4 regions of the Streptomyces sp. A01 genome follow, and region 2 is predicted to be linked to each of the others. Evidence: riboswitches for the same ligand, from Rfam matches in the RefSeq annotation. Region 2 holds a riboswitch; each other region holds the start of a gene.
The links. A riboswitch is a leader RNA that binds a small molecule or an ion and turns the genes downstream of it on or off. The one in region 2 is predicted to bind cyclic di-AMP.
Positions count from the first base shown of each region.

Region 1: it holds a riboswitch for cyclic di-AMP, as region 2 does, so the genes downstream of both, AC5P1B_RS19045 (transglycosylase family protein) here and AC5P1B_RS09540 (C40 family peptidase) in region 2, are expected to answer to the same signal.
Region 3: it holds a riboswitch for cyclic di-AMP, as region 2 does, so the genes downstream of both, AC5P1B_RS26350 (M23 family metallopeptidase) here and AC5P1B_RS09540 (C40 family peptidase) in region 2, are expected to answer to the same signal.
Region 4: it holds a riboswitch for cyclic di-AMP, as region 2 does, so the genes downstream of both, AC5P1B_RS25640 (M23 family metallopeptidase) here and AC5P1B_RS09540 (C40 family peptidase) in region 2, are expected to answer to the same signal.

Region 1 covers NZ_JBWLKN010000013.1:46,819-54,300, forward strand. The annotation lists gene AC5P1B_RS19025 (RNA polymerase sigma factor SigF) at 1-52, opposite strand, end outside; gene AC5P1B_RS19030 (S1 family peptidase) at 160-1,431, opposite strand; gene AC5P1B_RS19035 (sigma-70 family RNA polymerase sigma factor) at 1,940-2,557, opposite strand; gene AC5P1B_RS19040 (AAA family ATPase) at 2,742-3,281, shown strand; gene AC5P1B_RS19045 (transglycosylase family protein) at 3,397-4,581, opposite strand; cyclic di-AMP (ydaO/yuaA leader) riboswitch at 4,589-4,784, opposite strand; gene AC5P1B_RS19050 (DUF2690 domain-containing protein) at 5,101-5,391, opposite strand; gene AC5P1B_RS19055 (hypothetical protein) at 5,879-6,037, opposite strand; gene AC5P1B_RS19060 (GlxA family transcriptional regulator) at 6,808-7,482, opposite strand, start outside.
Region 2 covers NZ_JBWLKN010000006.1:5,402-12,883, reverse strand. The annotation lists gene AC5P1B_RS09565 (Uma2 family endonuclease) at 1-73, opposite strand, end outside; gene AC5P1B_RS09560 (hypothetical protein) at 498-704, shown strand; gene AC5P1B_RS09555 (Uma2 family endonuclease) at 604-1,155, shown strand; gene AC5P1B_RS09550 (C40 family peptidase) at 1,184-2,371, opposite strand; gene AC5P1B_RS09545 (hypothetical protein) at 2,660-3,013, shown strand; gene AC5P1B_RS09540 (C40 family peptidase) at 3,260-4,510, opposite strand; cyclic di-AMP (ydaO/yuaA leader) riboswitch at 4,519-4,763, opposite strand; gene AC5P1B_RS09535 (ATP-dependent DNA helicase) at 4,909-7,482, shown strand, end outside.
Region 3 covers NZ_JBWLKN010000022.1:93,573-101,054, forward strand. The annotation lists gene AC5P1B_RS26325 (GDSL-type esterase/lipase family protein) at 1-1,099, shown strand, start outside; gene AC5P1B_RS26330 (sigma-70 family RNA polymerase sigma factor) at 1,194-2,072, opposite strand; gene AC5P1B_RS26335 (carboxymuconolactone decarboxylase family protein) at 2,256-2,714, shown strand; gene AC5P1B_RS26340 (DUF6227 family protein) at 3,112-4,023, shown strand; partial or broken gene AC5P1B_RS26345 (SpoIIE family protein phosphatase) at 4,221-4,490, shown strand; cyclic di-AMP (ydaO/yuaA leader) riboswitch at 4,847-4,971, shown strand; gene AC5P1B_RS26350 (M23 family metallopeptidase) at 4,983-6,062, shown strand; gene AC5P1B_RS26355 (aldo/keto reductase) at 6,193-7,161, shown strand.
Region 4 covers NZ_JBWLKN010000021.1:62,737-70,218, forward strand. The annotation lists gene AC5P1B_RS25625 (bifunctional acetate--CoA ligase family protein/GNAT family N-acetyltransferase) at 1-2,812, opposite strand, end outside; gene AC5P1B_RS25630 (HPr family phosphocarrier protein) at 2,961-3,242, shown strand; gene AC5P1B_RS25635 (GntR family transcriptional regulator) at 3,370-4,056, opposite strand; gene AC5P1B_RS25640 (M23 family metallopeptidase) at 4,300-5,175, opposite strand; cyclic di-AMP (ydaO/yuaA leader) riboswitch at 5,190-5,352, opposite strand; gene AC5P1B_RS25645 (M16 family metallopeptidase) at 5,701-7,068, opposite strand; gene AC5P1B_RS25650 (M16 family metallopeptidase) at 7,146-7,482, opposite strand, start outside.

The sequences.
Region 1 (7,482 bases), on a different contig from region 2:
CCCTGGCCACCGTCGTACCAGCCGCCGCTGCGGACCTCACCGGCGTCGTCATGAGACCTCCCGGGAATCGTGGCGTCGACCGACACCCTTCATGGACGACCGCCGCATACCCCGCGTCACCGGATTCATGTCCCCGTGCGATGTCCCCGTGCGGGTGGCCTACTCCGGTGCCGAGGCGTCACCGCTGCCCGCGCCGTCGTCACCGAGCACGGCGCCGGTGGCTTGGAGGACCGTGGACACCGGCTGGAAGAAGGTCTCGCCACCCTGTGTGCAGTCGCCGCTGCCGCCGGACGTGAGTCCGACCGCCGACTCCCCGGAGAACAGGGAGCCGCCGCTGTCACCGGGCTCCGCGCACACATCGGTCTGGATGAGGCCGTTGACGATGTCACCGTTGCCGTAGTTGACCGTGGCGTCCAGGCCGGTGACCGTGCCGTCCCTGAGCCCTGTCGTGCTGCCCGCTCGCTGTACGACCAGGCCCACACTTGCCTCGACGACACCGGTGATCTCCTGCGAGGTGCCGTCCTCAAGGCTGACCGTGCTCGGCGCCTCGGTGGCCGGGTCGTCGTAGGCCACCACGGCGAAGTCGTTGCCGGGGAACTGCGATTCCACCACCGTGCCCAGCTGCTCGTTCCCCGCCTGGTCGGATGACCAGGTCGGCGAGGCGTTGCCGCAGTGGCCCGCGGTGAGGAAGGCCGGCGCTCCGTCCAGTGTGACGTTGAAACCGAGGGAGCAGCGAGCGCCGCCCCCGAAGATGGCATCGCCCCCGGCCGCAGCGGTGCCGCTGCCCGCCTCCTCGCCCCCGGTGTCCCGCCCGGCGTCCTGCCCGGCGTCCTGCCCGGCGTCCGTCCCCGCGCCTGACCCGGCGCCACCGCGCGGGCCGCTCGTGCCGCTCGTGGCCCCGTGACCGTCGTCGAACTGTTTGAACTCCCCCGCCGACCGCTTGACCGTCACCGCTGAGCCCATGCGTTCCGTTGTCCTGATCAGTGTCGACAGCTCGGCGGAGTCCACTGTTCTGTCGGCTGTGACCACGACCTTGTTCGCCTTCGGGTCGATCGACCAGGCCGTGCCCGGCATGGCGGCCGAGTGGCGCAGGGTCCGCGTGGCCGACCGCAGTGTGCCCATGCTGTGCTCCACGGTCTTCGGCACCCCGCCCTTGGCGCGCACTTGGCGGGCGGCGTCCTCGTCGAGCACGTTGACGACCACCCGGCGCGTGCTGACGTCGTAGTACCAACCCGCCACTTCCTTCCCCATGTCCGAGGCGAGCCCTGACGCGAGCCGCACAGCGGACGGATAGGTCAGCGTCCTGGGCGTGGGGGCCGCCTGGTCCGGGGTGGCGTCGGCGCGCGGAAGCAGGACAACCGCTGCCACGAGCGCGCCAGCCGCCGTCCCGGCTATGGCTCCGCTTCGCTTGTTCACATGTCGGTGACTCAACTCCGGCCTCCTGTCGGGAGTACGTACGGCACATACGGGAACGTGTGCCGCGTCCGCAGCGACCAGATGCGCTGCTCGCCAGACGGTACGGAGCACGCGGGTCCTCGTTTCGTGGCTACTCAAGGTGCGATGAAATTCCCCTGAGCGCCGCGCGGGGCACGTAGGATTCCCCGGCCCATGGGCGACGCACCCCGCGTAGGCCCGCTGATACGAACACGCGCCGCGACAGCGGCCAGGCGAGGCTGGGGCCCCAGGCCCAGCACAGAGATGTGCCCCGTCAGGGGCGCGAGGAACCGCGCGACCATCCACAACGCACCGGCACACCACAACGCACGGACAGGGTCTCCCCCAGCACACTCCGCCGAAGGGGCCCAGCCCAGCACAGGGATGCGCCCCACCAGGGGCGCGGGGAACCGCGCGACCAACCACAACGCAACCCGCACCCGCACCCGCACGACACACCGACAGGAGCCCCCCGGCGCCCCCAGCACGATCCGCCGGACACGGCCTACGCGGGCAGCGCCCCGGCCTCGGCCGAGCGGATCAGGCGGGCGAGCTCCGCGCGGGCGCGGGCCACCCGGGACCGTACGGTGCCTATCGGGCAGCCGACCGCCGCCGCCACCCGCCCGTAGGGCAGCCCCAGCAGCTGCGTGAGGATGAACGCCTCCCGCCGGGAGGCGTCCAGGGTGTCCAGGAGGTCGAGCAGCGCCACGCCCTCCTCGAACCCCGGCAGTCCAGTCGGCTGGGCGTGCTCGGCGACCGGCACCCAGTCGGCGGTGTCGGCGACCGAGGGCCGTACGGAGGCGGAGCGGTAGCGGTCGACGAGCACCCGGCGGGCGATGACCCGCAGCCAGGTGCGGGCACTTGAGCGCCCGGCGAACCCGGGAAGACTGCTCAGAGCCCGTAGGTACGTCTCCTGGGTGAGGTCGTCAGCGCCCGGGACGTCGCCGCTCAGCCAGGCGACGAACCGCCAGGTGTCGCGATGAGTGGCGCGTACGAACCGTTCCGCCGCCTCCGCGTCACCGCCGCGCGCCTCCAGCGCCCAGCGGGTCACCTGCTCGTCGCTCTCCCCAGCGCCCCGCTCCCGGAGGCGCCGCACGGGTCGCGGTACGTCTGCGGTGTCCACGTCGGCATGGTGCCAGCCGCCGCCCCGGCCTCCGCCTCGCTGACCAATCCTTGTCGGGATTGCCCATTCGCCTTGCCAACTGCCTGGCCATGGGCTGCGCCCCCGCACCACCGGCCCAGCGTGGGCAGCCGGGATGTCGCGGGTTAGCGTGCCTGCTGACAGCGGCGGCGGAGGGGAGACATGCGTGATCGTCTGGGTGAACGGGGCTTTCGGCAGCGGGAAGACCACCCTGGTCGGCGAATTGCACCGGCGCTGGCCCGCGCCGTTGGTGTACGACCCCGAGCACGTCGGTTATCTGCTGCGGGAGATCGTGGACGTGCCGACCGGTGACTTCCAGGATCTCAGGCTGTGGCGGCGGCAGGTGGCGTCCGTCGCCCTCGGACTGGTCGAGGAGTACGAGCGGCCGGTCCTCGCCCCCATGACGCTGGTCGACCCGGGGTACATGGACGAGATCTTCGGCGCGTTCCGGGAGGCGGGAGTGGCTCTGCACCACTTCTTCCTCAAGGTCCCGCCGGAGGTGCTTGCCGCACGGATCGACGCGCGCGTGGTCGCGCCGGGGGACCCGGAGCGCGATGAGGCGGCGCGTCAGTGGGGGAAGGCGCAGATCGCGCGGTGCGCGGCCGCCGTCGACACCTTGCCCGCCGACACCGTTCTCCTGGACGGCGAACGGCCCGCGCACGAGCTGGCCGACGAGGTGCTGACCCTGGTCGGCGCCGACCGCTGACGATCGGCGAGTGCGGCCCCGGCCCCGGTCTCGGCCAACGAGAGTGCCCCTCCTCGCCACATGCGGCGAGGAGGGGCACTGGGACGTCAGGAGTGACGCGTGAGCCATAGTGGGCTCAGAGGTTGACGCCCTTGGCACGGAGGTAGGCGATGGGGTCGATGTCCGACCCGTAGCCGGCACCGCTGCGGACCTCGAAGTGCAGGTGCGGGCCGCTGCTGTTGCCGGTGCTGCCCGACAGGCCGATCTGCTGGCCGGAGGTGACCGACTGCCCGGCGGACACGGACAGCTGCGACAGGTGCGCGTACTGGCTGTACCTGCCGTCGGCGTGACGGATCACGACCTCGTTGCCGTACGCGCCGCCGGAAGCGGCGGAGACGACCTCACCAGCACCGATGGCCTTGACCTGGGTGCCGGTCGACACCGGGAAGTCAACGCCGGTGTGGTAGCCGCTGGACCAGCTGCCGCCCGACTGGTGGTACGGGGTCCCCAGGGTGGTGTTGGCCACCGGCGCGGTGAACCCGGACGACGAGGGCTGCTCGGCCTTGGCCGGTGCGGGCTTCGACTCGGCCTTCGGCGCCGCCGCCTTGGGCTTCGCCGCCTGCGGCTTCGGGGTGGCCGGGGCCTTGCCCTCGCCCGGCAGGCTCAGCTTCTGACCGGGGTAGATCAGGTCCGGGTCGGACCCGACGACGTCCTCGTTGGCGTTGTAGACGGCGCGCCAGCCGCCCTCGATGCCCTCAGCGTTGGCGATCTTGAAGAGGGTGTCGTGGGTCCGCACGGTGTACGAGTCGCCGTGTACGGGCTTCGCCCTCTCGGCGCGGGCGGCGGGCTTGCTGTCGGCCTTCGGCGCGGGCGCGGGACGCGCGTCGCGGGTCGTCGGGGCCTTCTCCTTGGTGCCGTTCGGCGCGATCTGGGGAGCCTCGCCACCAGCGGTGAGACCGGCCTTGCCCGAGCACACCGGCCAGGCGCCCGGGCCCTGGCTGGCCAGGACCTTCTCGGCGATGGCGATCTGCTGGTCCTTGGTGGCCAGGTCGGCGCGCGGGGCGTAAGCGGTGCCGCCGAACTCCCGCCAGGTGCTCTCGGTGAACTGCAGGCCACCGTAGAAGCCGTTACCCGTGTTGATGCTCCAGTTGCCAGTGCTCTCGCACTCGGCGACCTTGTCCCAGGTATCGACCGAAGCGGCGTTCGCCTGGGTCGCGCCCAGGAACGGGATGGCCAGACCGGCGCCGCCCGCGGTCAGGGCGAGCGAGATCCGCGCGAGGCGGCCGGTGGTGATACGGCGGTGGCGTCCACGACTAGACATAGGGGTGTTTCCTCTCCTATGCCTACGAGGTGAGCTGTCGGATTCGGGCTGGAGTTGCCCGGACGCACATTGCCGCGGCTTACGCCGCCTCGCGTCTTCACCCCTAGCCGTACCGCGAAAAGCACGGTCCGGCGCTTACCTGGTTCCCCCGCTCTTGCCGTGATCAGTCGAGGTTTCTCCGCGGCCGGCGGCAAGATTCGGCATTCCGGCTGCGGATTCCCGCCTGCGTTTCAGCGGGGCGCCAAAGTAAACACATGAATTTCTCCGCGACAAGCTTGATCAAGCAACTGGAGATCCACTACGGCACATTCGGGCGGCCCGACATCACGCTGTGCATGAGATCCATTTCTCACAGCAATAAGCGACCGCAGCGATCATCGATAAGTTTCCTGCGTACGGGCACGATTGACGATTGCCGAATTCAGACGGACGCACCGAGTAACAGGTTGCCTCGCAATTCAGTGAGCTGCGTCACTGGCGCCCGAGATGCCCCAATGGTCCGGTTTCGCGTCAGGTCCGCTAGCGCGCTCCAGGCGCCTGGAAGCACTGGCGCGGCGCTTTGCCCGCCGGGTCGAGGCACAGCCTCATGTCCCCCGGCCCGGCGGCCGGCGCCATCGGCGTGAAGCGGTAGCCGCGATCCGCGTACGCGTCATTGGTCTCCACCCGCTTCAGGGCGGTTCCCGCCACCGACATCGCTATCCGGTCCCCCTGCTCTCCCTGCACCAGCCGCCCCCACGCCGCCGCGCATGCCTCGCTGTACCGGATCTGCACCCGCCGCCCCCCGGCGGCCGCCTTGTCCAGCACCGTCACCGCCCGCCCCCATCCACGCACCCCAGCGCCAGCGGGTCCCCACCGTCGCAGGACTCTCCGTGGCAGGACTCTCCGTGGCAGGACTCTCCGTGGCAGCCGGGCGGCGCGGCCGCCGTCGGCGACCGCGACCGTCCGGCGGACGGTCGCCGTCCGCGCCGACCGCCGTCACGCTGATCACTCCAGCCGCGACGGCAGCCACCCCGGCGCAGCCCCCCGCCACCAGCACCGCCAGCCTGGGGCCCGTTCGCTCCCCCCGTGACTGCCCTGCGGCGCTCCCGGGCGGGGCGGCCGCGCGGCACTCGCCGTGCACGCCGTACCGCTCCCGTTCGGTACGGCGCCTCTCGCCCTCGGCCGTCAACCGGGCCCGGCCGCTCCAGGCCGCGTCCGCCAGTTCCCACAGCGCCACCAGCCGCCCGGTGGGCTCACCCGCCAGTCGGCACAGCGCGACCACGGCCTCCCGCGGCGGCGGCTTCTCCCCGCTGAGGTATCACGCCCATGACGACTTGCTGTACGGGGTCCTGGTCGCCAGGGAGGCGAGGCTGAGTCCGCTGCGATCTTTTAACTTGCGCAACTGAATGATGAGTTGCGCCACCCGGTGATCCAGAGAAGCAGGCAGTTCTTTCCAACGCGGCATGTTCCACTCCACACGCGTCGACATTCCTTGAGGCGCCGTGCCCCTATGCCGAGGACGACATCACATTCCCGCCTCCGGTTCCCACCGAGAAGCGGCCATTCTGGGATGCGAACACCGCCGATGTCCCAGCGTCGTCCCATCGCGGCGTCTCCCCGGGCAGCGTCCCAGCAGGTCAGCGCGTGGGACGACTCAGCGGCGACCAACTGGGCCTGCGGCTCTCGTCGTTGGCCGCCACGCCACGGCATCATCTGTGGTGCACACCGGACGGGGAGGAAAACGCACATCATGAACGTACGTAAGAGCCTCGCTCTGTCGGCGGCGACACCGTGCTCGGCGGAGGACTCGCCCTGACCCCGCTCTCCGGCGCGATCGCCGCGGAATCTACGACCCAGCCTCGGACAACCACCGCGGCCCAGGCCCAGCTCCCGGCAGGGGACGGGGTCGAAGCAGCCGCCAAGTGGCACCGCCTGTGGGGCCCCAGGGCGCATACGTGTGGGCCTCCTCGAAGTACTGATCCATCTGATCGGCGCCCACAAGCGGCAGCCTCCTGCGCACGGGGGAGAGACCCGACGCAGCCATAGGGGTCTCGCACGTCGTCCCGCCGGCCATCCGGCGGGACGGCGTGCTGTCGGCTGTCGGCTGTCGGCTGTCGGCTGTCGGCTGTCCACGGTAGAAGGCCCATGGGGCCAGGGACCGATCACCGATCAGGTAGGGCGGCAGCCGCATGTGACGGCGGCGGCGTACGCGAACGGCGCCGCCGCCCGTGCGGCTCGCGCTGTTCGCTACGGGGTGCGGGAGAAGGAGCGGCGGTAGGCGCGGGGCGGCACTCCCCGGCGGCGTACGAACTGTTCGCGCAGTACGGCCGCGCTTCCGTATCCGACCCTGCGGGCGATCTCCTCGACCGGCAGGTCCGTGGTCTCCAGCAGCTCCTCCGCACTGCTCAACCGCAGGTTGAGCAGCCAGGCGTGCGGTGTGGTGCCGGTCGCGGCAACGAAGCGGCGGGCGAAGGAACGCTTGCTCATCAGCGCGCGCCGGGCCAGCTCAGCGACAGGAAGCGGCTCGTGGAGATGTTCGCGCGCCCAGCCCAGCACCTCGGCGAGACGCTCGTCCTGGCAGTCCTCGGGCACGGGTGCGGCCAGGTACTGGGCCTGTCCGCCGTCGCGGTGCGAGGGCAGCACCAGGTCCCGGGCGATGGCGTTGGCTGTCGCCGCGCCGTACTCCCGCCGCAGCAGGTGCAGGCAGAGGTCGAAGCCCGCCGCTGCTCCCGCCCCCGTGATGATCCGCCCTTCGTCGACGTACAAGGACGCGGGTTCGACGGTGACGTCCGGGTGGCGGCGGGCCAGCAGGTCAGCGAACCGCCAGTGGGTGGTGGCCCGTCGGCCGTCGAGCAGCCCGGCGGCAGCGAGCGCGAACGCCCCGACGCAGTGGGCCGCGACCAGCGAGCCGCGCTCCTCGGC
Region 2 (7,482 bases):
CGTATCCGACGAAGGCGTCCGGAGCATTCCTGGCGAGTTCTTCGCCGATCACCCGCATGCGTGCGTAATCCATTGCACCGCCTGTTCACCGTGGAGCCCGGCCCCGTCGCGCGCGGGGGCCAGCGTACTCATCCTGACCCGGGCCAGTGACGGCCCGTAAGGTGACGCCTGGCGACACGCGAAGGGACCGACGGCCACGCCATCCCGCCCCCACCGCCCCGCCGCAGGCATGAGCGTCGGGCTTCGGGACCCGAGCGGCCTATGCAAGGAATGGGCGGGTTGGCACAACCCGGCCACCCTCCCCACGCGAGCCACCGGCGAGATCGCGTACGGGCGACGAACTCCCGCTTATACCAGTACAGATGACGTGGCGTGACCGGTTCGCGACATAGCGCACCCGCCGTGTAGCGTGCGCCACAACGAACAACCCCCGCCGGTGTTAGCGCACCGAGCGGGGGTTTAACCATCGAGATCGCCGACTAAGGAATCGATCCCCCATGGCTGGTCCCCATTCTAGCGTCGCCACCCGCCCCTACGCGCCCCCGATGGCCTCTCCCGGCTACGGCAAGCGCTCAGCGCCAGGTCAACGGCCGCGCAAGTCGCATGACTTCGCCCACCTCCCGCCGCGCGAGGCGTCGGTCGCCGCGCACCTCGACCGGTTACCGGACGGCGCGGCCATCGACACCAAGACGCTCGCACCCTAGTGGGAATCACGGAGCGATCGTCATGTGGTTGCTCAAGCAGTGCATGCGCCAGAGTCCTGATCTGGCGCTGTACCCCGAGCAGGGGCTGAAGGTCGAGGCGTACCGCAAGGGCAGGGCGCGGCCGGGCGGGGCGCTCGCACCCGAGGACCACTTCGTCGGGCACGGCGAGTGGTCCGACCCCGATGGCGTTCTCATGACCGTCGAAGTGGCCTCGCATGACGCGGACACCGACCGCCGCGACCGCACGGAGAAGCGCGACGGCTACGCGGCGGCGGAGATCCCGGTCTACCTCCTCATCGACCGCGACGCCTGCACTCTCTCCGTCTACAGCGAGCCCAAGAGCGGCCAATACCTGAGCCGGAAGTCTTATCCGTACGGTGCCGTCGTCGCGCTTCCCGAGCCGGTCGGGGTCACCTTGGAGACGGAAAAGCTGAAGGACTACGCCGCGTGAGACGCGCCGCATCTCACGCGGGGGCGTCTCAGGCCGGGCGGCTCGCGCCCGAGAACGGCATCTCGTCGATCGGCGCGACGCGCACAGGCGCGCCGGGGCGCGGGGCGTGGATCATCTGGCCGTTGCCGATGTACAGGCCGACGTGGCTGACGCTGGAGTAGAAGAACACCAGGTCACCTGGGGCGAGCTGGTCGCGGGAGACGCGTCGGCCCGCGTTGATCTGGGTGTAGGTGGTACGGGGCAGCGAGACCCCGGCGGCCCGCCAGGCGGCCTGGGTCAGGCCGGAGCAGTCGTACGCGGCCGGGCCGGTCGCGCCCCAGCCGTACGGCTTGCCGAGGGCGCCGTGGGCGTAGGAGACGGCGCGCTCGGCGCGTGCGGTCGGGGCGGTCGGGTTGGCCGGTGTGGTCGGTGCCTGCGGGGCTGTCGGTGCGTCCGTCGCGCGGGGCGCGCGTGGGGCGTCGGACCGGGCGGCGCGTGCCCGTGTGGGCTGGACCCGGTCCGGGCTGGCTGAGCTGCGGGATTCCTCGACGCGCTCGCGTTGCTCGGCCGTCAGCCGGGACATCAGCTGCTTCGCTGCGGCGAGCTTCTTCTCGATCGCGGTCTTGTGGGCGCGCAACGCCTCTTGCGAGCGGCCGAGTTCGGTGAGCCGGGCGGCGGCCTGCTCCCGCACCTGGCTGATCTCTCGCGACTGCCGGGCGAACCGCGCGAGGGTGGCGGCATGGCGGTCGCCCGCCCGGCGGGAGAGGGAGGCACGCTCCAGGTAGTCGTCCGGGCGGGAGGAGAGGGCGAGCTGGAGCGCGGGGGCGATGACGCCGCTGCGGTACTGGGCGGTGGCGGTGGCGCCGAGGGCGTTACGGGAGCGGTTGAGCCGTTCGGCCTGCCGGGCGGCCTGGTCGCGCAGGTTGTTGAGGGCGCGCTGGGCGGCGCCGACCCGCTCCTTCGCCCCGTTGTACTTCTCGGTGCTCACCTCGGCCTCGCGGTAATAACGGTCGACCGTGGCCTTCATCTGGGCGAGGGAGGGCGGCGCCGACGGTGTGCGGGGCTGGAGGCGGGGAGCCGCCTGCCCGGCCGTGTTGAAGACGGTGGCGGTGGCGGCGCCCGCGATGGCGAGGGTCAGGGCGGCACGGGAGGTGCTGCCGCTGAGGGGGGACTGCTTGGGCTTGCGGTGCGAGCTCCGGTGTGCGCCGGAGGAGGTTCGCGCTCTGTGTGACGCCACGTGGGCCGTCAGCTCCCTTCCACTTGGTCCGGCGGCGGCCCGAAGCGAGGGGAGAGCCGCCGCCGGATCTCTCGGCGTTGGTGGCCGACAGTCGCCGAAACGTGCCTTCGGTAACAGCGGGGAGTCGTCCACCCGCTGGGGACGCTAATCCGGGGTGGTAGGCCGGAGCGCGAACTGGAGGGAATTTCCCAGGAGATAGGCGCTTGCTGTCGTCAAGTGACCGCTTTTTGAACGGCTTTCGCGAACTTTCAGCCATCTGGCACCGATCGCCGGGATAGGCTCGCGGCCATGGATGCAACGATCAACGCTGTGGTCGGACTGCACGTCTTAGGAATCGCCGCCTTGCTCGGCGGCTTCTTCACCCAGATGAAAGTGATCGGGTCGGGGCAGGCTCGTATCTCCCCAGGAATGCTCCTCGGCGCCCTGACCATGCTGGTGACCGGCATCGGCCTGATAGCCCTCAACAACGCGGACGACAACTCGATCAACCACACCAAACTCACGATCAAGCTGGCCCTGCTGCTCGTGATCATCGGACTGGTCTACGTGAAGCGCGACAAGGAAAAGCTGTCGGCCACCGTCTTCGGCACGATCGGGTTGCTCACGGTCGCCAATACGTTCATCGCCGTGCTGTGGGTGTGACCTGCGGCGGCACGGGCGCGTCACGCACGGCTGTCGAGACACAGGGCTGTCGAGCCGCAGCCCTGGCGGACGGCTCACCGAGCAGCAGGGCACCAGCAGGGCACGGCGTGAGCGGCACCAGCTGAGCGCGGCGGCAGGCCCGCCCTCATCAGGAGACCGCGGGGGTCTCCGGAGAAGAGGACGAGCCTGCGCCCTGCGTCCCGCTCCGCGTCGGCGCTTGTCAGTGCTCCGCGTCAGTGCTCCGCGTCAGGCCGGGCGGACGTTCCCGTAGATCGGCATGTAGTAGATCGACTCGACCCGCACGTTCGCACCGGGCTTCGGCGCGTGGATCATCTTGCCGCCGCCGATGTACAGGCCGACGTGGCTGATGTCGTCGTAGAAGAAGACGAGGTCGCCCGGCTTGAGGCTGGATGTGGACACGCGCTTGCCGACCTTCACCTGGTCCCAGGTGGTACGCGGCAGGGTCACCCCGGCCGACTTCCACGCGCCCTGGGTCAGGCCGGAGCAGTCGTACGAATTGGGGCCGGTGGCGCCCCACACGTACGGCTTGCCTATCTGCGCCCGGGCGAAGCTGATCGCCTTCTTCGCCTTCGCGTCGTAGGACGAGTCGGCGGGATCGGAGGGGTCGGTCGTGTCGCCCGAGCCGGGGCTGGTGCTGCCACCGGGGTCGTCGCCGGTTCCTTCCCCTGTCCCGTTGCCCGTTCCGCTGCCTGTTCCGTCGCCCGAGCCGCCGTTGTTCTCGCGCTCTTCCTGGCGCTTGCGTTCCGCGGCCTCCGCGCGCTCCTTCTCGGCCTGCTTACGGGCCAGCTCCTCGGCCTTCCGCTTGGCCTCGGCTTCCTTCTCGCGCTCCAGCTCGGCCAGTCGCGCCTTCTCCGCCGCGGTCAGCTTCGACAGCAGCTGTCTGGCCTCGGTCAGCTTGGTCTGGACGGACCGCTTCTTGGCCTTCAGCTCGTTCTGCGACCGGGTGAGCGAGTCGAGGCTTCGCGCGGCCTTGCCCCGCTTGGCCGCGGCGTCGGCCTGCTGGGTCTGGTAGTCCTTGATGGCCTGCTGCTGCCGCCCGGTCATCCGGTCCATCAGGTGTGACTGGTCGAAGAGGCTCTTCGCGTCGGAGGCCAGCAGCAGGGTCGCGGTCGAGCTCATTCCGCCGGTCCGGTACTGGGCTGTGGCGAGGGCGCCGAGCTTGCGGCGGGCCTCGTTGACCTTCTCGGTGCGCTCGGCCACGTCATCCAGCAGTTTGTCCGCCTTGACCCGCTGGCCGTCGGTGCGCTCCTTGGCCGCGTTGTACTCCTGCGTGGCCGTGCCCGCCTGCTGGTAGAGCTTGTCGACCTTCTTCTTCACCTCCTCGACCGAGGGCTTCGGCTCGCCGGGAGCGGCGTTCGCCGACGTCTGCGAGAGGAGGGTGAGAGAGGCGAGAGCGGCCGTGGTCAGGCCGATAGCGGTACGGCGACTGGAACTGGCTTCCAGCCCCCGTGCCCGGGGTTTGCGGTGCGACGCCAAGGGAGGCGACTCCTTCCGTGGACCGCCTACCGGGTTAGCTGTCGGGTTCGGGCTGCCCCCGTCAAGGATGCCGCTGACGCGATCGGTGTCGGCGGCGTACATGACAGGGGAGGAAGGCTGCCCTACGGTCCGCACGTGGGGGTACGGGCCGATTCACCCCGGTGATGCTGGCCTCTCCTCCCGGAGGAGGTGAGGAAGGTGGGTCCCCGGCTCCGGCCGCCTGCTGACGGACCAGACTCGGCGCGGGCCACCCGTTGCCGACGCTGTCGCCGACGGGGATACGGGCCGCCATGAGCGAGCACGGTAGCCAATGTGTGGGGCGGCTGTGAAGGCTGATGTTCGATTTGCCCGAAAGGGTTGTGCGGGTTGTCAGTGCGGCGGCCTAGACTCGGTTGGCGATGAGCAGCCTCTTTGATGACAGCTTCCTGGCGGATCTTGAGAAGCCGGGCCAGGAGCCCCCGCCCGAGGACCATGAGATCCCCGAGGACGATCCCGGCGGCCCCGCCGGCCAGGCCCCGGAGCAGATCCCGCACGACCTCTTCGAGGGCTGGGACCTCTCCGGGCCCGGGGGCGGTTCCGGCGCGCCCGCCGACCGCGACGCGTACTACCGCAACGGTGCGCCCCGGCCCGCCATCGACCCGGCCGCGCTGCTGGAAGGGCTCAATGACCAGCAGCGGGCCGCCGTCGCGCATGCCGGCTCGCCGCTGCTGATCGTCGCCGGGGCCGGCTCGGGCAAGACCCGCGTGCTCACGCACCGCATCGCGCACCTGCTGGGCACCCAGCGGGCGCACGCGGGAGAGATCCTGGCGATCACCTTCACGAACAAGGCCGCGGGCGAGATGAAGGAGCGCGTCGCCGAGCTGGTCGGCCCCCGGGCGAACGCCATGTGGGTGTCCACCTTCCACAGCGCGTGTGTGCGCATCCTGCGCCGCGAGTCGAAGCGGCTCGGCTTCACGTCGTCCTTCTCGATCTACGACGCGGCCGACTCGAAGCGGCTGATGGCGCTGGTCTGCCGGGATCTCGATCTCGACCCGAAGCGCTTCCCGCCGAAGTCCTTCAGCGCGAAGATCTCCAACCTCAAGAACGAGCTCATCGACGAGGAGACCTTCGCCGGGCAGGTTGGCGGGGGCAGCTCCCAGACGGAGTCCGCGGGAGGGTTCGAGAAGACCCTGGCCGAGGCGTACGCGATGTACCAGGCGCGGCTCCGCGAGGCCAACGCGCTGGACTTCGACGACATCATCATGACGACGGTGCACCTGCTCCAGGCGTTCCCGGACGTCGCCGAGCACTACCGCCGCCGCTTCCGGCACGTGCTGGTCGACGAGTACCAGGACACGAACCACGCGCAGTACACGCTTGTGCGCGAGCTGGTCGGCCCGCCCGAGTCCGCCGCCGAGCTCTGCGTGGTCGGCGACGCCGACCAGTCGATCTACGCGTTCCGGGGTGCGACGATCCGCAACATCCTCCAGTTCGAGGAGGATTACCCCAACGCGACGACCATCCTGCTTGAGCAGAACTACCGCTCGTCGCAGACGATCCTGAGCGCCGCCAACGCCGTCATCGAGCGCAACGAGAACCGCCGCCCTAAGAACCTGTGGACGGACGCCGGAGCCGGAGCCACGATCACCGGCTACGTCGCGGACACCGAGCACGACGAGGCGCAGTTCATCGCCGACGAGATCGACCGGCTCTCGGACGCGGGCGAAGCCAAGGCGGGCGACGTCGCCGTCTTCTACCGGACGAACGCGCAGTCCCGTGTCTTCGAGGAAGTCTTCATCCGGGTCGGCCTGCCGTACAAGGTCGTCGGCGGTGTCCGCTTCTACGAGCGCAAGGAGGTCCGCGACATCCTCGCGTACCTGCGCGTCCTGGCGAACCCGGAAGACACGGTGCCCCTGCGGCGCATTCTCAACGTTCCCAAGCGCGGCATCGGCGACCGCGCCGAAGCCATGATCGACGCGCTCGCCCAGCGCGAGAAGATCTCGTTCGCGCAGGCGCTGCGGCGCGTGGACGAGGCGTACGGGATGGCGGCGCGCTCCGTCAACGCCGTCCGCCGGTTCAATGTCCTGCTGGAGGACCTGCGAACCATCGTCGAATCGGGCGCGGGCCCCGCGACGGTCCTCGAAGCCGTGCTGGAGCGCACGGGCTACCTCGCGGAGCTCCAGGCCTCCACCGACCCGCAGGACGAGACCCGCGTGGAGAACCTCCAGGAGCTGGCGGCAGTGGCCCTGGAGTTCGAGCAGGAGCGGGGCGTGTCGGCGGCTCCGGCCGGCCCGAGCGCGGGCGGACCTGGCGGTCCTTCCGGCCCGGCTGCTGTTGTGAATGCTGGGTCTGGGTCTGGGTCTGGTGCTGAGGCGACAGAGGTGGCTGACCCGACTGACGTCGCGGGGGCGGCTGCCGCTGTGGCGGCGGCTGCGGACGCGGCGGGCGCCAGTGCGTCTGACGCCGCGGAGCTGGCCGACGCTGGTGCCCCTGCTGCCGCTGACACCGACACCGACGATCTTGATGGCGTGGACGAGACCGGTGCCGCGGACGGGACCGTTGAGGACGAGACCGATGAGGACGAGGCCGGTGGTGCGGTAACCGGCACGCTGGCCGACTTCCTGGAGAAGGTGGCGCTGGTCGCCGACTCCGACCAGATCCCCGACGAGGACACCGAGGGCTCCGGCGTCATCACGCTGATGACCCTGCACACCGCGAAGGGTCTCGAATTCCCCGTCGTCTTCCTGACCGGCTTGGAAGACGGAGTCTTCCCGCACATGCGCGCGCTCGGCCAGACGAAGGAGCTGGAGGAGGAGCGGCGGCTCGCCTACGTGGGCATCACGCGCGCCCGCGAGCGGCTGTATCTGACGCGCTCGACCATGCGCAGCGCCTGGGGCCAGCCCGCGTACAACCCGCCTTCCCGCTTCCTGGAGGAGATCCCCGACCAGTATCTCCACTGGAAGCGCACGGGCCCCGCAACCCCGTCCGCCTCG
Region 3 (7,482 bases), on a different contig from region 2:
GCGGCTGGCGTTCCGTACGGCCGCCACCGCCATCGAACTCGATGTGGTGCCGTTCGCCGGATTCCCCAGCGGCCCGCTGCTGGACGGCGCCGACGACGGGGAGGCCGGGGCCGGGCCGGATGGTCCGTCCGCCGGTGTGTACGACCTGGTGGTGGACGGCAGGGCCGCCGGGCGGGTCATCACGCCGCGCGAGGGCGCCGGGCGCGGGGATGACCACGAGGTGCGCGTCGTACGGTTCGACGGGTTCAACGGGCTGCCCGGCGGCGACCAGGATGTCGAGCTGTGGCTGCCGCACGCCGCGGTGGTGGAACTGGTCGCGCTGCGCGCCGACGCGCCCGTACGGCCGCCGCGTCCCGTCGAGCCCCCGCCGCCGCGCTGGGTGCACCACGGCAGCTCCATCAGCCAGGGCGCGGGCGCGGTCGGCCCGACCGGCACCTGGCCCGCCGTCGCCGCCCGGCTGGCCGGGGCCGAGCTGGTCAATCTCAGCCTCAGCGGCAACGCGCTGCTCGACCCGTTCACAGCCCGCGCGATCAGGGACACCCCGGCGGACCTGATCAGCGTGAAGGCGGGCATCAACATCGTCGGGCTGGACGCCTTCCGGCTGCGGACGCTCGGGCCTGCCGTACACGGCTTCCTGGACACCGTGCGGGAGGGGCATCCCACGGCGCCGCTGCTGGTCGTCTCGCCGCTCCTGACCCCCGTCGTCGAGGAGATCCCAGGCCCGATGTACCCGGACCCCGACATCAGCGAGCTCAGCTTCCGGGGGTGCGGCGATCCTGACGACATCGCGACCGGCGCGCTGACGCTCACCGTGGTCCGTGAGGAACTGCGTCGCATCGTCGCCCAACGGGCGGTTCGGGACCGGAACTTGTCCTACCTCGACGGCCTTGACCTGTACGGCGAGCAGGACTTCGCCGAGCTGCCGCTCCCTGACCAGCTGCACCCGGACGAGGCGGGGCAACTGCGCGTCGGCGAGCGGTTCGCCCGGCTCGCCTTCGGCCCAGGCGGTCCGTTCGCCGATGCCCGCCGGACGGGCCGTCCCGCCGCCGCGGACGACCCGGCTGTCATGTCCGCCCGCTCGGCGGAGGCCCGCCCGTAGGACGGGACAAACCCGCCCGTAGGACGGAAAAAGCGGAGGAGGGCTGGGGGAGGAGCGCCGGGGCGGTGCCGCGGGCGGGGTGGCGGTCAAGGCGTCAGCTGTCGAGCACGGTCAGATCGAGGCGGCGCACGCGCTCGGGATCGGAAAGGATGTCGAGGGCGACGACCTTCCCGCGCGCGACCGTGAACGCCGCGACCGAGATCGGCCGGCCGGCCGAGAACGCCACCGCTCCCGGAGCCCCGTTGACGAGCGCGGGCCGGGTCAGCTCGGCGAGCTGAGCGAAGAGGATCGCCCCTCCGGCCACGGTCTCGCGACCGCGGACGACGCCGCCCGGATTCAGCACGCCACCGTCGGACCGCACCACCACGTCCGGGTCGAGAACCGCCACGAGCGCGTCGAAGTCGCCGCCGCGCGCGGCGCTCAGGAAGGCGTCGACAACCTCACGCTGCCGGGTCAGGTCGGCGTCGGGGGACGGGGCCGCTCCCCGCACCCGGCGGCGGGCACGACTGGCGAGCTGGCGCGCCGCGGCTGGGGTGCGTCCGACGATGGGGGCGATCTCGTCGAAGGGCACGGCGAACAAGTCGTGCAGGACGAAGGAGAGCCGTTCGGCGGGAGCCAGGGTTTCCAGCACGACGAGCAGCGCCAGGCCGACCGAGTCGGCGAGCAGCACCTCGTGCTCCGGGGTCGGGCCGTTCGCGCCGCTGACGACCGGGTCGGGCAGATGGAAGCCCAGCGGCTCCTCACGACGCGACGTACGAGAACGCAGCATGTCGAGGCACACCCGGCCGACGACCGTGGTCAGCCAGCCGCCCAGGTTCTCGACCCCGTCGGTACCGGAGCGGCTGACCTTGATCCACGCCTCCTGGACGGCGTCCTCCGACTCGCTGAGTGAGCCGAGCATCCGGTAGGCCACCGCCCGCAGATGGCCGCGGTGGGCCTCGAAGTGCTGCGCCAGAAATTCGTTGTCGTCCATCGGTCACATCTCCTCGTCGCGTTCCGTCAGGGGGGTGACGGATCAGATCAGGCCGATGTGACAAGCACCCCGACGGCTCTCGGACCGCCTGATCGCCTGACGGTCTGAATCCCTGATCCCTGACCTCGTGACCTCTTGGCCCCTTGAACTGGCCCTTGAACTGGCCCTTGAAGGAGAATGATCATGCAGACACGGATGAAGAACCCCGCACTAGTCATCCCTGAGTCGATGACGGGTGTCCAGCACCTGCTCAAGGCCGTGAACAAGGCCGGGGTGCCCGAGCGGACGCAGGAGCTCATCGGGCTGCGCGCCAGCCAGATCAACAGCTGTAGTGCCTGCGTCCACGGCCACGTACTGAACGCCAAGAAGACGGGCGAGAGCGATGAGCGACTGGCCGCCGTGGCGGTCTGGCGGGAAGCGCCCTTTTTCACCGATGCCGAGCGGGCCGCGCTGGCGCTCACCGAGGCGGCGACCCGGCTTTCCGACAGGGCGGACCCGGTCCCCGACGAGATCTGGGACGAGGCCGCCGAGCACTTCGACGAGCAGCAGCTCGCCGGCGTCATTCTCACGATCGCTACGATCAATTTCTTCAACCGCATCAACGTCACGATCAAGGAGCAAGCCGGTACGACCTGGGGCTGATCGACACAGGCCCACGGAGCTGATCGGCAGAGCTGAACGGCCGAGCTGATCGGCAGAGTTGATCGCAGAGCCGGTCAGCTCCGCGGAGGTGTCTCCTCTACGTCGCGCCGCGCTGATAATTTGCGCGAGGATACGGGCAAACACCTGTCCCGCGCCCTGCCGCGAGGCCGCCGGAGCCGTCGCCGGGGCCGCCGCCTGAGTGCGTGCGGCCCTCGCGTACGGCCGGGCTCTCGCCCACTCCGGGGCTGTCAGCGGCGGGCGTGGCGGCCAAGGAAGAGCGACTTCCGGCGATGGCTTCCCGCAAACGCCCCACGTGTGCCGTGTTCGTGCCGCTACGGTAAGTGCACGAGCTGGTCGCTGGGGGGCGCGGCGGGACATGGCCGGGAGGAGAGAAGACATGAGGCATTCACCACTGGGCGGGGATACTCCCGCCGGGCAGCTTGCGGGGCTGCTCGCCCGCGCCCAGAACGGCTTCGACATCGGCGACGCGATGCTCGAACGACTGCGTACTGCACTGATGCACCAGTCTGAGCTGCGCTCATGCCGCCAGTCCAACACTCGCTCAAGCCCGGTCGGCTGCAACACGTACCGGCATGTGTTCCTGCTCGCTGATGGCAGCAGCCTGTTGCTGTGGGAGCTGGAGCACAACACGGGCCTGGGCGGAGGCGCGCCCTCCGGAGGTGCGCCGGCGGCTGAGGCGGCTGGGGAGTCCAGTGCTGAGAGACCGGTCGAAGGGTGGCCGTCCGCCGACGGCCGGACCGGCGGGTGGTCCGGCGGGTGGTCCGACGGGTGGTCCGACGACGAGGTGCTGTACGAGCTGTACGCCGATGAGCGGGCACTGGAGATCGCCGAGCGGCGGGTGCACGAGCGGATCGGTGGCGCCATGTGGGACGAGATCGACAGCATTCCCTTTTGGTTGCCCGAGCAACTTCGTTCGCCCGTTGGTTCCTTCGCGCCGCGCCGTGCGTACGCGATCGACGATTCCCCCGACCACGCCCGCCGCGTACTGCGCCGCGCGGAGAATCCCGACCGCCCTGGTGATGACGTCCGCGAACTGCTCACGACGGCTCTCGCGCACGACATCGCCCTCGCCTCCAAGCCCCGGCACCGCAGCGGCGGCGCTGACACCACCTGGTGCCGCTTCTACGAGCACGCGTTTTTGCTCGTCGGCGGTGACGAACTCGTCCTGTGGGAGCTTGAGCACAACCTGACGCCGGACGGCCGCCTGGTGTGCGAGGTCTACCTCGACGAGGCGGCCGCCGAACTGGCGGCCGACCGGCACGCCCGCGCCCTCGGTGTCGAGCTGTAGCGGCGTAGAACGAGTGCTGTAGCGGCGCGCGAGCTGAGCGGCTGTAGCAGTGCGGCGCCGCGTCCCTTTCAACCTTTCTTCGAGTCTCTCTTTTCTAGTACGAGTCTCTCCTTCCATGAGTCTCCCTTTCTACGACTCTCTCCCTGGCCTCTTCCGGCCTTCCACTCGTCGCCGCCCCGTGCTGCCGACGCCCTCGTCCTCCGGCCCGGATCGGTGGCCTGCGGACCGCGGCCCGGTATGTGGCGGCGCAGACTGACGCGCGCGTCGGTGGGGACCTGTTCGCGGTCCAGGAGACCCCGCATGGGGTCCGGCTCCTCATCGGGGGCGTCCGGGGCAAGGGGCTGGGCGCGGTGGAGGCCGTCGCGGTCGTCATCGGCGCCTTCCGGGAGGCGGCGGAGCGGGAGAAGACCCTTGAGGGACTGGCCGACCGACTGGAGCGGGCCCTGCGACGGGAGAGGGCGCGGCGGATACGGGGACTGCGGCGGGTACGGGGACTTCGGCGGGTACGGAGATTTCGGTGGGTGCGGCGACGGCTGCGGCGGTGGCGGGTACGGCGACTGCGGTGAGTTCGGCTACCCCGAGGCTTTATCCGTCGCGTTGTGTAGTCGATCTTGACCCCTCCGCTAGACCGATGCCGTAGTGCAGTCAAGGGAGTGGTTTATTCCTGAGAAGCGCTTGGAAACACGCCGTGCTCTCTATTAACGTTCGATAACGCAGCGCGGTTGTCACTGTCGTCGCAAGAGGCGGCACCGTGCGCCGTCGCCGAATCCCGCGGGCGCAGCACCACGTGTCACACCACATGTGTCACACCAGCACATGGGTCACACGAGCTGTGCCAAGGGAACCGGGGAACCACACCTTGGGGTGAATCGGGCTGAACCAGGCCCGTAGGAGACCTTCCTGCTCCGAACCCGTCAGCTAACCCGGTAGGCGAGAAGGAAGGAAAGGAGCACGCCCCCGTGGCGTCCAACACGTCTGCCCTGGAAGAGACTTCCCCCGTCTACGACGGTTTTGACGGCCCCCCTGGCGAAGACTCTTGGGAGGAGTGGAATCCCACCGCGGAATCCATCGCCCCCGTTCGCGGCAGGCATCGCGTGGCCAAGCAGCGCGGCGGCACCATGGCGCGCAGCGGAGCCGTGCTCGGTGTCGGCGTCATCGCGGCGGTCGGCGCGGGCGGCATGGCGTCCGCCAAGGAACGCCCGAACACCCCCATATCCATGCCCGACCTCGCGCACGTCGCCGACGAGGTCATGGACACCGTGCCCGACGCCAGTGAGCTTCCCGGCGTCGGGTCGTTCGTGTCCGACGACTCCGGCGACTCTCCCGGTCAGGCCGACCCCACGGCGGGCACCCCGCTGACCCAGGCGGGCCTCACCACCGAGGAGTCGGCGAACGGCACCGCCAACGCGGGCGAGGCGCTGCGGACCCGCATCCTGCGGCAGGCCGAGTCCCAGCAGGCGGCGGCCGAGGCGGCCGAACGGGCGGCGGCCGAGAAGGCGGCGCAGGAGTCGGCGGCGGCGGAAGCGGCGCGTAAGAAGGCCGCCGAGGCGGAGAAGAAGAAGGCCGCCGAGGCCGAGGCCAAGCGCGAGGCCGCAGCGGAGGCCAAGCGGAAGGCCGAGGCGGAGCGGCGTGCCAAGCTCGCCGCGAGCTACTCGCTCCCCGTCGGCTCGTACACGCTGACCTCGTCGTTCGGCCAAGCGGGCGACATGTGGTCGGCGAACCACACCGGCCAGGACTTCGCCGCCCCGACCGGCACTCCGGTGAAGGCGGTGCACAGCGGCACCATCACGCAGGCCGGGTGGGCAGGCTCGTACGGATACCGCATCGTCCTCACGCTCAAGGACGGTACCGAGGTCTGGTACTGCCACCTGTCGTCGATGACGCGGACGTCCGGCGAGGTGACCACAGGCGACGTCATCGGCCGGGTCGGCGCCACCGGCAATGTCACCGGGGCGCATCTGCACCTGGAGGTCAGGCCGGGCGGCGGAGCTCCGATCGACCCGATGGCCTGGCTGCGCGAGCACGGCTTGCAGCCGTAGGGGCTGGGCAGCGGCCGCCGCCAGATGCGGTATGCGCCACGTGGCGTGCGGCGAGCGGCATGTGCCATGTGGCTGAAACGCGGCGATGATCGGCTGGAACATGTGGCGTCGTGAGTTCGTTGATCTACGCATGGCGGATCATGGAAACATCACGCGTACAGGTTCGCGCCGCATCGGCGAGGCAGACGTCTTTCCGCTGGCGCTCGGCGGCAACGTGTTCGGCTGGAGTGCCGACGAGCGCGAGTCCTTCGACGTCCTCGACGCCTATACGGCCGCGGGCGGCAACTTCATCGACACCGCCGACGTCTATTCGGCGTGGGTGCCGGGCAACGTGGGCGGCGAGTCCGAAACCATCATCGGCAACTGGCTGACGGCGCGCGGCAACCGCTCCGACGTCCTCATCGCCACGAAGGTGGGTGCCGGTCATCCGCAGCGGCGCGGGCTGGCCGGGGCCGCCATCAAGGCCGGTGTCGAGGCGTCCCTGGCTCGGCTGCGTACCGACTACATCGATCTCTACTACACCCACTACGACGACACGTCGGTGCCGGTGGAGGAGATCATCACGACCCTCGACGGCCTGGTGCGCGAGGGCAAGGTCCGGCAGATCGCTGCCTCCAACATCTCCCCCGAGCGGCTCAACGCTTCTCTGGAGTTCTCCGAGCGGGAGAATCTGGCCCGCTACGTAGCGCTGCAACCGCACTACAACCTCGTCTCCCGCGACACGTACGAGGGTGAGCTGGCCGCCGTGGCCGAGCGGCACGGGCTGGCAGCCGTTCCTTACTACTCGCTCGCCTCCGGCTTCCTCACCGGCAAGTACCGGCCGGGTGATGAAGGCGTAGAGAGCGTGCGGGCAGAGGGCGCCGCCAAGCATCTGCGGACCGAGCGTGGCCTGCGGGTGCTCGCGGCCCTGGACGCGGTCGCCGAGGCGCACGGCGCCGAACTCGCGACGGTGGCACTGGCGTGGCTGGCGGCGCAGCCGACGGTCGTCGCGCCGATCGCCAGCGCCCGCACCGTGGAGCAGCTGCCCGCCCTGCTGGCCGTCGCAGAGCTCACCCTCTCGGCTACGGAACTGGCGACGCTGACCGAGGCTTCGGCCTGAGACACGGCTTGAGCGCCACCCGGCTGCGCTCGCTGGCTGCGCTCGCGCAGAAGAGCACCGGCTCGCGCGCGACCGCCACGAAGCCGCTTCGCGGAGGGGCACGTGAGCGGGCTCAGCCGGGCACCGGCGCGGTGACGGGCGTTCAGGCAGCGGCGCACCTACCCGAAATGGTCCGGGCATTCCCTTTGCGTGCACACGAAATGGGGCCGACTGGTCCATAGCCGGTGGGCGGCCCCTCGCCATTACCCGTTCCTTACCGCGTCATTACCCTGCGTCGATCGCTGCCCGTGTCTACGGCCGAGATTTACTGCATTGCGCACA
Region 4 (7,482 bases), on a different contig from region 2:
TGTCCACGGGCTGCGAGCCGCGCCAGCCGAACAGCAGCGGCGCGGTCCTGACCGAGCGGATCAGCTCGGCCACATCCCGGTCGGTGGCCGGGATCAGCCGGTGCGCGGTGTCGCCGAGCAGCTCGGAGGGGGCTCCGGCGAGGCCGAAGGAGAGCACGGCGCCCGCCGCCGGGTCGATCGCCGCCCGTACGACCGTGTCCGCGCCGCGCGGGGCCATCCGCTGCACGACCAGCCGCAGTTCCTCCGGCTTGCCGAGGAGGCTGGTCAGCTCCGCGTACGCACGGCGCAGCTCCGCCTCGCCGCCCAGGTCGAGCCGGAAGGCGCCCAGGTCGGCCCGGTGGCGCAGATGGGGCGCGGTGGGCTTGATGGCGACGGGGTAGCCGAGGCGATCGGCGGCTCGCACGGCGCTGTCGGGGTCGGGGGCGGGGAGGGCGGGCAGCACGCTGATGCCGTAGCGGGCCAGCAGGCGCTGGGCGTCCGGCGCGGAGAGCGCGAAGCTCCGCGCCGCGCGGCGGCCGGTGTCGCGCACACCGCCGGGGACGCGGCCGCCGACGGGCGCGGTGGGCGCCGCGGCCTCCTCCGTGGCCTGTTCGTGGGCGGCGAGGAGGATGTCGATGTCGGCACCGGCGCCGGGCTCGTCGATGTCGTCGTACTCGGGGACCCGGCCCGGCTCGGCGGCCTGCCGCCGCCAGTGCGCGTACCGCACGGCCTCGGCCAGCGCCCGCACCGCGCGCTCGGCGGCGGGGTAGGCGGGCACCCGGCACTCCTTCACCGGGCGGGCCCCCGGACCACCCGCCCCCTCGGCGCCTTCGGCACCCTCTGAGGTCTCTGCCGCACCGGGCGCGTCCATCGCGCCGGGGGCGTCCGTCGCACCGGGCGCGTCCATCGCGCCGGGACCCGGGGCGCACGGCGTACCTGACGCGTACGGCTGGGCCAGCGCGGCGGCGAGGCCGGGGATCTCCAGATGGACCACGGCCACCGGCTTCGCCGTGGGGCTCACGGCCGCCGCTTCCCTGATCGCGGCCGCGAGACCGGTGGCCGACTCGTCGCCGACCCAGGGGATGGCGGTCACGACGACGGCGTCGCACAGGTCGTCGTCCAGGGCCTCGGTCAGCGCCCGGCGGAAGTCGGCGGGCTCGGCGGCCGTCGTCAGATCGCGCGGCGGGAAGGGGCGCAGCCCGTCCGTGAGGCAGGCGTCGTACGTGAGCAGACCCAGCGACTCGGAGTTGCCCAGGATCGCCACGCGGGGCCCGCGCGGCAGTGGCTGGGACGCGAGGAGGAGGCCCACGTCCGCGAGTTCGGTGACGGTCCCTACCCGGATGACGCCCGCCTGCCGCAGCAGCGCCGAGACCGTGGCGTCGGGGATGCGGGTGGTGGGGACGGCGTGGCCCGCGGGCTCGCTGCCGCTGTGCCTGGCCCCCTTGACGACGACGACCGGCTTGACGGCGGCGGTCCGCTTCGCGAGGCGGGTGAACTTGCGCGGGTTGCCGATGGACTCCAGGTAGAGCAGGGCGACATCGGTGTCGGGGTCGTCGTGCCAGTACTGGAGGAGGTCGTTGCCGGAGACGTCGGCCCGGTTTCCGGCGGAGACGAAGGTCGAGACGCCGAAGAGCCCGGAGCCGCGCCGGTGGAGTCCGGACAGCAGGGCGATCCCGATGGCGCCGGACTGGGTGAACAGCCCGATCCGCCCGGCGGGCGGCATCTGCGGCGACAGCGACGCGTTGAGCTGGACCCGCGCCGCGGTGTTGATGACGCCGAGGGCGCCGGGGCCGATCAGCCGCATGCCGTACGAACGGGTCTGCCGTACGAGCTCGCGCTGCCGGTCCCTGCCCTCGGGGCCGCTCTCGGCGTAGCCGGAGGAGACGACGACCAGGCCCTGCACCCCGTGCTCGCCGCAGTCGGCGACCACGGCGGGCACCTGCTCGGCGGGGACGGCGACGACCGCGAGATCCACCGGGCCTTCGACGTCACGGATGGAGCGGTACGCGGCGACGCCCGCGGCCGTGCGGGGCGGGGGCGGCTCGGCGAGGTCGGGGCCGGTCAGGCGCGAGCGCCCCGGCGGGAACGCCTTGTTGACCGCGTGCACCTCGCCCGTGAAGCCGCCGCCCAGCAGGTCACGCAGCACGGCGCGGCCGACGCCGCCGGGCTCGCGCCCCACACCGATGACGGCCACCGAGCCCGGGGCGAGGAGGCGCTGGACGGAGCGCGCCTCGGCGCGCTGTTCGCGGGCGCGCATGACGGCGAGGGACCGCGCGGTGGGTTCGAGGTCGAATTCGAGTCGGACGACGCCGTCCTCGAAGCTGCGCTGCTGGGTGTAGCCCGCGTCCGTGAAGACCTTGATCATCTTGCTGTTGGCGGGCAGCACCTCGGCGACGAACCGGCGGATGCCGCGCTCGCGGGCCACGGCGGCGATGTGCTCCAGGAGGGCGGAGGCGACGCCGCGGCCCTGGTGGGCGTCCTGGACCAGGAAGGCCACCTCGGCCTCGTCGGCGGGCGCCGAGGAGGGCATCCCGCGCTCGTTGATCCGGTCGTAGCGGACCGTGGCGATGAACTCGTCGCCGACGGTCGCCGCGAGGCCCACCCGGTCCACGTAGTCGTGGTGGGTGAAGCGGTGCACATCGCGGTCGGAGAGGCGGGGGTAGGGCGCGAAGAACCGGTAGTACTTGGATTCGTCGGAGACCTGCTCGTAGAAGCTGACGAGGCGCCGCGCGTCGTCGGGAGTGATGGGGCGGATCTGCCCGGTGCCGCCGTCGCGGAGCACGACGTCCGCTTCCCAGTGGGTCGGATACGCGTGATCGGCGGACTTCTCCATGGGCCCCAGCGTAGGCGGGGGGACCGACAAGTGTCCGGCTCGCGCGCACCCTTGTGGCGGGGCAGGCTGTGGGGAGGTCCCGCCCGGGGCATTCCGCACGCCGTGAGAGACTGGTCTAGACAACAGTAACGACCTGAAGGGCAACACCATGGTTGAGCGCCGCGTCACCGTCGGCTGGGCCGAGGGCCTGCACGCCCGCCCCGCGTCGATCTTCGTCCGCGCCGCGACCGCCGCCGGCGTCCCCGTGACGATCGCCAAGACGGACGGCACCCCGGTCAACGCCGCGTCGATGCTCGCCGTGCTCGGGCTTGGCGCCCAGGGCGGCGAGGAGATCGTGCTGGCCTCCGAGGACGACGCCGCCGAGGCCGCGCTCGACCGCCTCGCGAAGCTGGTCTCCGAGGGACTTGAGGAGCTTCCGGAGACGGTCTGATTCGCTTTTCCACTCACGACACGGCCGCGGCGACCAGAATTCAGGTCACCGCGGCTTTGTTGTTTATTGGCGCGGAATGACCTGAGGCCGACGCGCGAATTACTGTGCGTTGTATACGGGACGGCCGTTAATGGTGAGCACTCGCGGTGTTGACAACATGTTTCGAATAACTCACCTGGACCGCGCTGCGAAGCCGGTACCCGGCCCGCGCGCGTTCCGCTTGCGCCGTGACGAGCGAGCGGGCCCGCTCCGGGTCGCTCCGTCCCACGGCGTCCACCAGCGCCCCGTACTCCGTCCACGACTGGGTGGCGCGCACCGGCGGCTGGACCGCGTACAACCAGGTGATCTTGCGGCGCAGCTGGGTCAGCAGCGCCGCGAGGCTGGGGCTGCCCGACGCCTGGGCGAGCGTCTCGTGGAACCACTCCCCCAGCGGCCTCAGCTCGCTCAGCTGCCCCCGCTGGGCGCGCTCCTGGCCGAGCCGGACCAGCCCCCGCAACACCTTGAGGTGCGCCTCGGTGCGGCGCTGCGCCGCACGGGCCGCGCCCAGCGGCTCCACCAGCGCCCGCAGTTCCAGCAGATCGGCGGCCTCCCGCTCGGTGGGCCGCGCGACGCACGCGCCCGCGTGCCTGCGCGTGGCCACGAAGCCCTCCGACTCCAGCGTGCGCAGCGCCTCGCGCACCGGGACCCGGGAGACTCCGTAGCGCCGGGCGAGCAGCTCCTCGGTCAGCCTGCTGCCGGGGGCGAAGGTCCCTGACACGATGTCGTCGCGGATCGCCACGCATACCACGTGCGCGGAAATCGTACGGTCCCCCATTGTCGAACCTCCGCTTTAATCCCCGCGAAACTCGCCCTTTTGATGTCTGTCCAGCAACTGTATTCGAAGGCGGCGGTATTTCCGACGGACCCGGGGATTTCATGGATATTTTTTGGCCATGGCGACGCCGAAGGCCCCGGCTGGGGAGCCGGGGCCTTCGGTGAGCGGAGCGGGTGGCGAGGGGGACGCCTCGCGGGTGGCTGCCGGCGGGACGGGCGCGTGCCGGACAGCCGCCTGGGCCGGTCAGACGCTGACGCCGTGCGACCGCAGGTACGCCACGGGGTCGATGTCCGAGCCGTACTCGGCGGAGGTGCGGGCCTCGAAGTGCAGGTGCGGGCCGCTGGAGTTGCCCGTGCTGCCGGAGAGGCCGATCTGCTGGCCCGGGGTGACCGTCTGGCCGACCGAGACGCCGACGGACGACAGGTGGCCGTACTGGGTGTACGTGCCGTCGTTCATCTTGATCACGATGTTGTTGCCGTACGCGCCGCCCCAGCCCGCCTCGACGACGGTGCCCGAGCCCACAGCGCGGACCGAGGTGCCGGAGGCGGCGTGGAAGTCCACACCGGTGTGGCTGCCGGAGGACCAGGCACCACCGGACGCCTGGTACTGGGTGGAGACGTAGCTGCCCGCGATCGGGGAGACGTACGAGCCGAGGGCCGGGCGCTCGGCGGAGCGGGCGGGACGTGCGGTGTCCTCGGAGCGCTCACTGGCGGCCTCGGCGGCGGCCTTCTTCGCCGCGGCCTTCTTCTTCGCGGCCTCGGCGGCGGCCTTGCGCTTGGACTCGTCGGCCTTCTTCTTGGCCTCGGCGGCGTACTCCTTGGCCTGCTCGCGCGCCTCTTCCTCGGCCTTCAGCTTGGCGGCGGCCTGCTCGGCGGCCGTGTACTGGGCGTCGGCCTGGGCGCCGATCTGGTCGGCGATGGCCTCGTCGACGGCGATCGCCTGGTGGAGGCCGGTGTCCTCGGCCTCGGTGGTGTCCGGTCCTGAGGCGGCCATCGCGGGGGCGGCGATACCGGCGACGACTCCGGTGGCGGCGAGGGTGGCTATGCCGGCGACGCTCGCGGTGTTACGGGACAAGCGGCTGGGACGGCGATGCCGACCGGGGGCACGGGTGAACGCCATGGGCAGGCGTACTCCTTTCCTTCCTTCTCGCCTACCGGGTTAGCTGACGGGTTCGGAGCAGGAAGGTCTCCTACGGGCACCACACCCTCGCGGGATGGTGACCGATTCACCCCAGGGGACATATGGGTCCCCGGCTCCCCTGGCTCGCGCCGTACGGGGACTCGGCGATGGCTGCCCGGCGCCACGGTTGTGACTGGTTTCTGACGGACAACCGGATTGACGCTAAGCGGGACGTCTTTCGAACGGCAAACAGAACAGGCTGTTTGTTGCGTACGCCACACGGCAGACAGGCAGCCTCTCCAGCAAACCGGACATACCGAAGGCCCTGGTGTCGCGTACGACACCAGGGCCTCCTCGCCCGCTTTGTCCCGCCGCCCACCCCGACTGCCGCTGAGCGCGCGCCGGTACGACACCTCCGGACCGGGTCGGAACGGAGCGCCGGACGGCCCGGAGGCGGCCCGCCGCGGCAGCCGGACAGGGCGAGAGAGGGCGGCCCGCCAGGAGCCGCCCCGGGCGGGCCAGGGGTCAGCCCGTGACCACCCGCACGTCGCCGATGCCCAGCGCCTTGACCGGCTCCTCGATGACCGAGGCGTCACCGACCAGCACCGTCACCAGGCGGTCCACCGGGAAGGCGTTGACGACAGCGGCCGTCGCCTCGACCGTGCCGGTCTGCGCGAGTCGCGCGTACAGCCGGGCCTGGTAGTCGTCCGGCAGATGCTGCTCGACCTGGTCGGCGAGGGTGCCCGCGACGGAGGCGGCGGTCTCGAACTTCAGCGGGGCGACGCCCACGAGGTTCTGCACGGCCACATCGCGCTCGTCGTCGGTCAGACCCTCGGCCGCCAGGGTGCGCAGCACCTTCCAGGCGTCGTCCAGGGCCGGTCCGGTGACCTCGGTGGCCACCGAACCGCTGAGGGCCAGCAGCGACGCCCCGGAGCCGTCCGGGGTGGAGCGCATGACCTGGGCGAACGCGCGGACGCCGTAGGTGTAGCCCTTCTCCTCCCGCAGCACCCGGTCGAGACGCGAGGTGAGCGTGCCGCCGAGGCAGTACGTGCCGAGCACCTGGGCGGGCCAGACCTGGTCGTGCCGGTCCGCGCCGACCCGGCCGATGAGCAGCTGCGTCTGGACGGCGCCGGGGCGGTCCACGATGACGACACGGCCGGTGTCGTCGGCGGACACGGCGGGCACGGGCCGGGGCTCGGCCATGTCCCCCGTCCAGGCGCCGAGGGTGTCGGCCAGCGCCTCGTCGAGGTCGACGCCGGTCAGGTCGCCGACGACCACGACGGTGGCCGTCGCCGGGCGCACGTGCGCCGCGTAGAAGGCGCGCACGGCGGCGGCGTCGATGTCCCGCACGGTGTCCTCGGTGCCCTGGCGGGGCCGGGACATCCGGGAGTCGGCCGCGAACAGCTCCTTGGACAGGGCCATCGCGGCACGGCGGGCCGGGTTGGCCAGCTCATGCGGGATCTCGTCGAGCCGGTTGCGGACCAGCCGCTCGATCTCGCCGTCGGGGAAGGCGGGGGCGCGCAGCGCGTCGGCGAGCAGGCCGAGCGCCTTGTGCAGCCGGGACGCCGGGACCTCCAGGGAGACGCGGATGCCGGGGTGGTCGGCGTACGCGTCGAGCGTCGCACCGCAGCGCTCCAGCTCGGCGGCGAAGTCCTCGGCCGCGTGCTTGTCGGTCCCCTCGGACAGCGCCCGGGCCATGATCGTGGCAACGCCGTCGAGCCCCTTCGGCTCGGCTTCGAGCGGCGCGGCGAGGTTGACCTCGACCGCGACGACCTGCTGGCCGGGGCGGTGGCAGCGGAGCACGGTGAGGCCGTTGGGCAGCCCGCCGCGCTCGGGGGCGGGGAAGGCCCATGGCCTGGCCTCGCCCGGCTGTGGCTGGGGGTGGAATTCCATGCTGGTCACGGCTGTGTCCGTCGCGTTGGTGGCGTTGGTCGCGTTCGTCTGGGTCGCGGTCGTGGCTGCGGCGTCGCTCACCGGTCGGCCCCTTCTTCGCTCGCTGCGTTGTCATCGGCCTCGACCACGTCGGTCGGCTCCGTCGGCTCGGCCGCCTCGGGTTCCTCGGCCGGTGTGATCGGCTCGTAGACCAGCACCGCGCGGTTGTCCGGGCGCAGCCGGGCCTGGGCGACCGCCCGTACCTCCTCGGCGGTGACGTCGAGCACCCGGCTCACGGCGCTCAGCGCCAGCTGCGGGTCGCCGAACAGCACCGCGTACCGGCACAGTTCGTCGGCGCGGCCGCCGACCGTGGCGAGCCGGTCCAGCCATTCGCGCTCCAACTGCGCCTGCGCGCGCTCCATCTCCTCTGGGGTG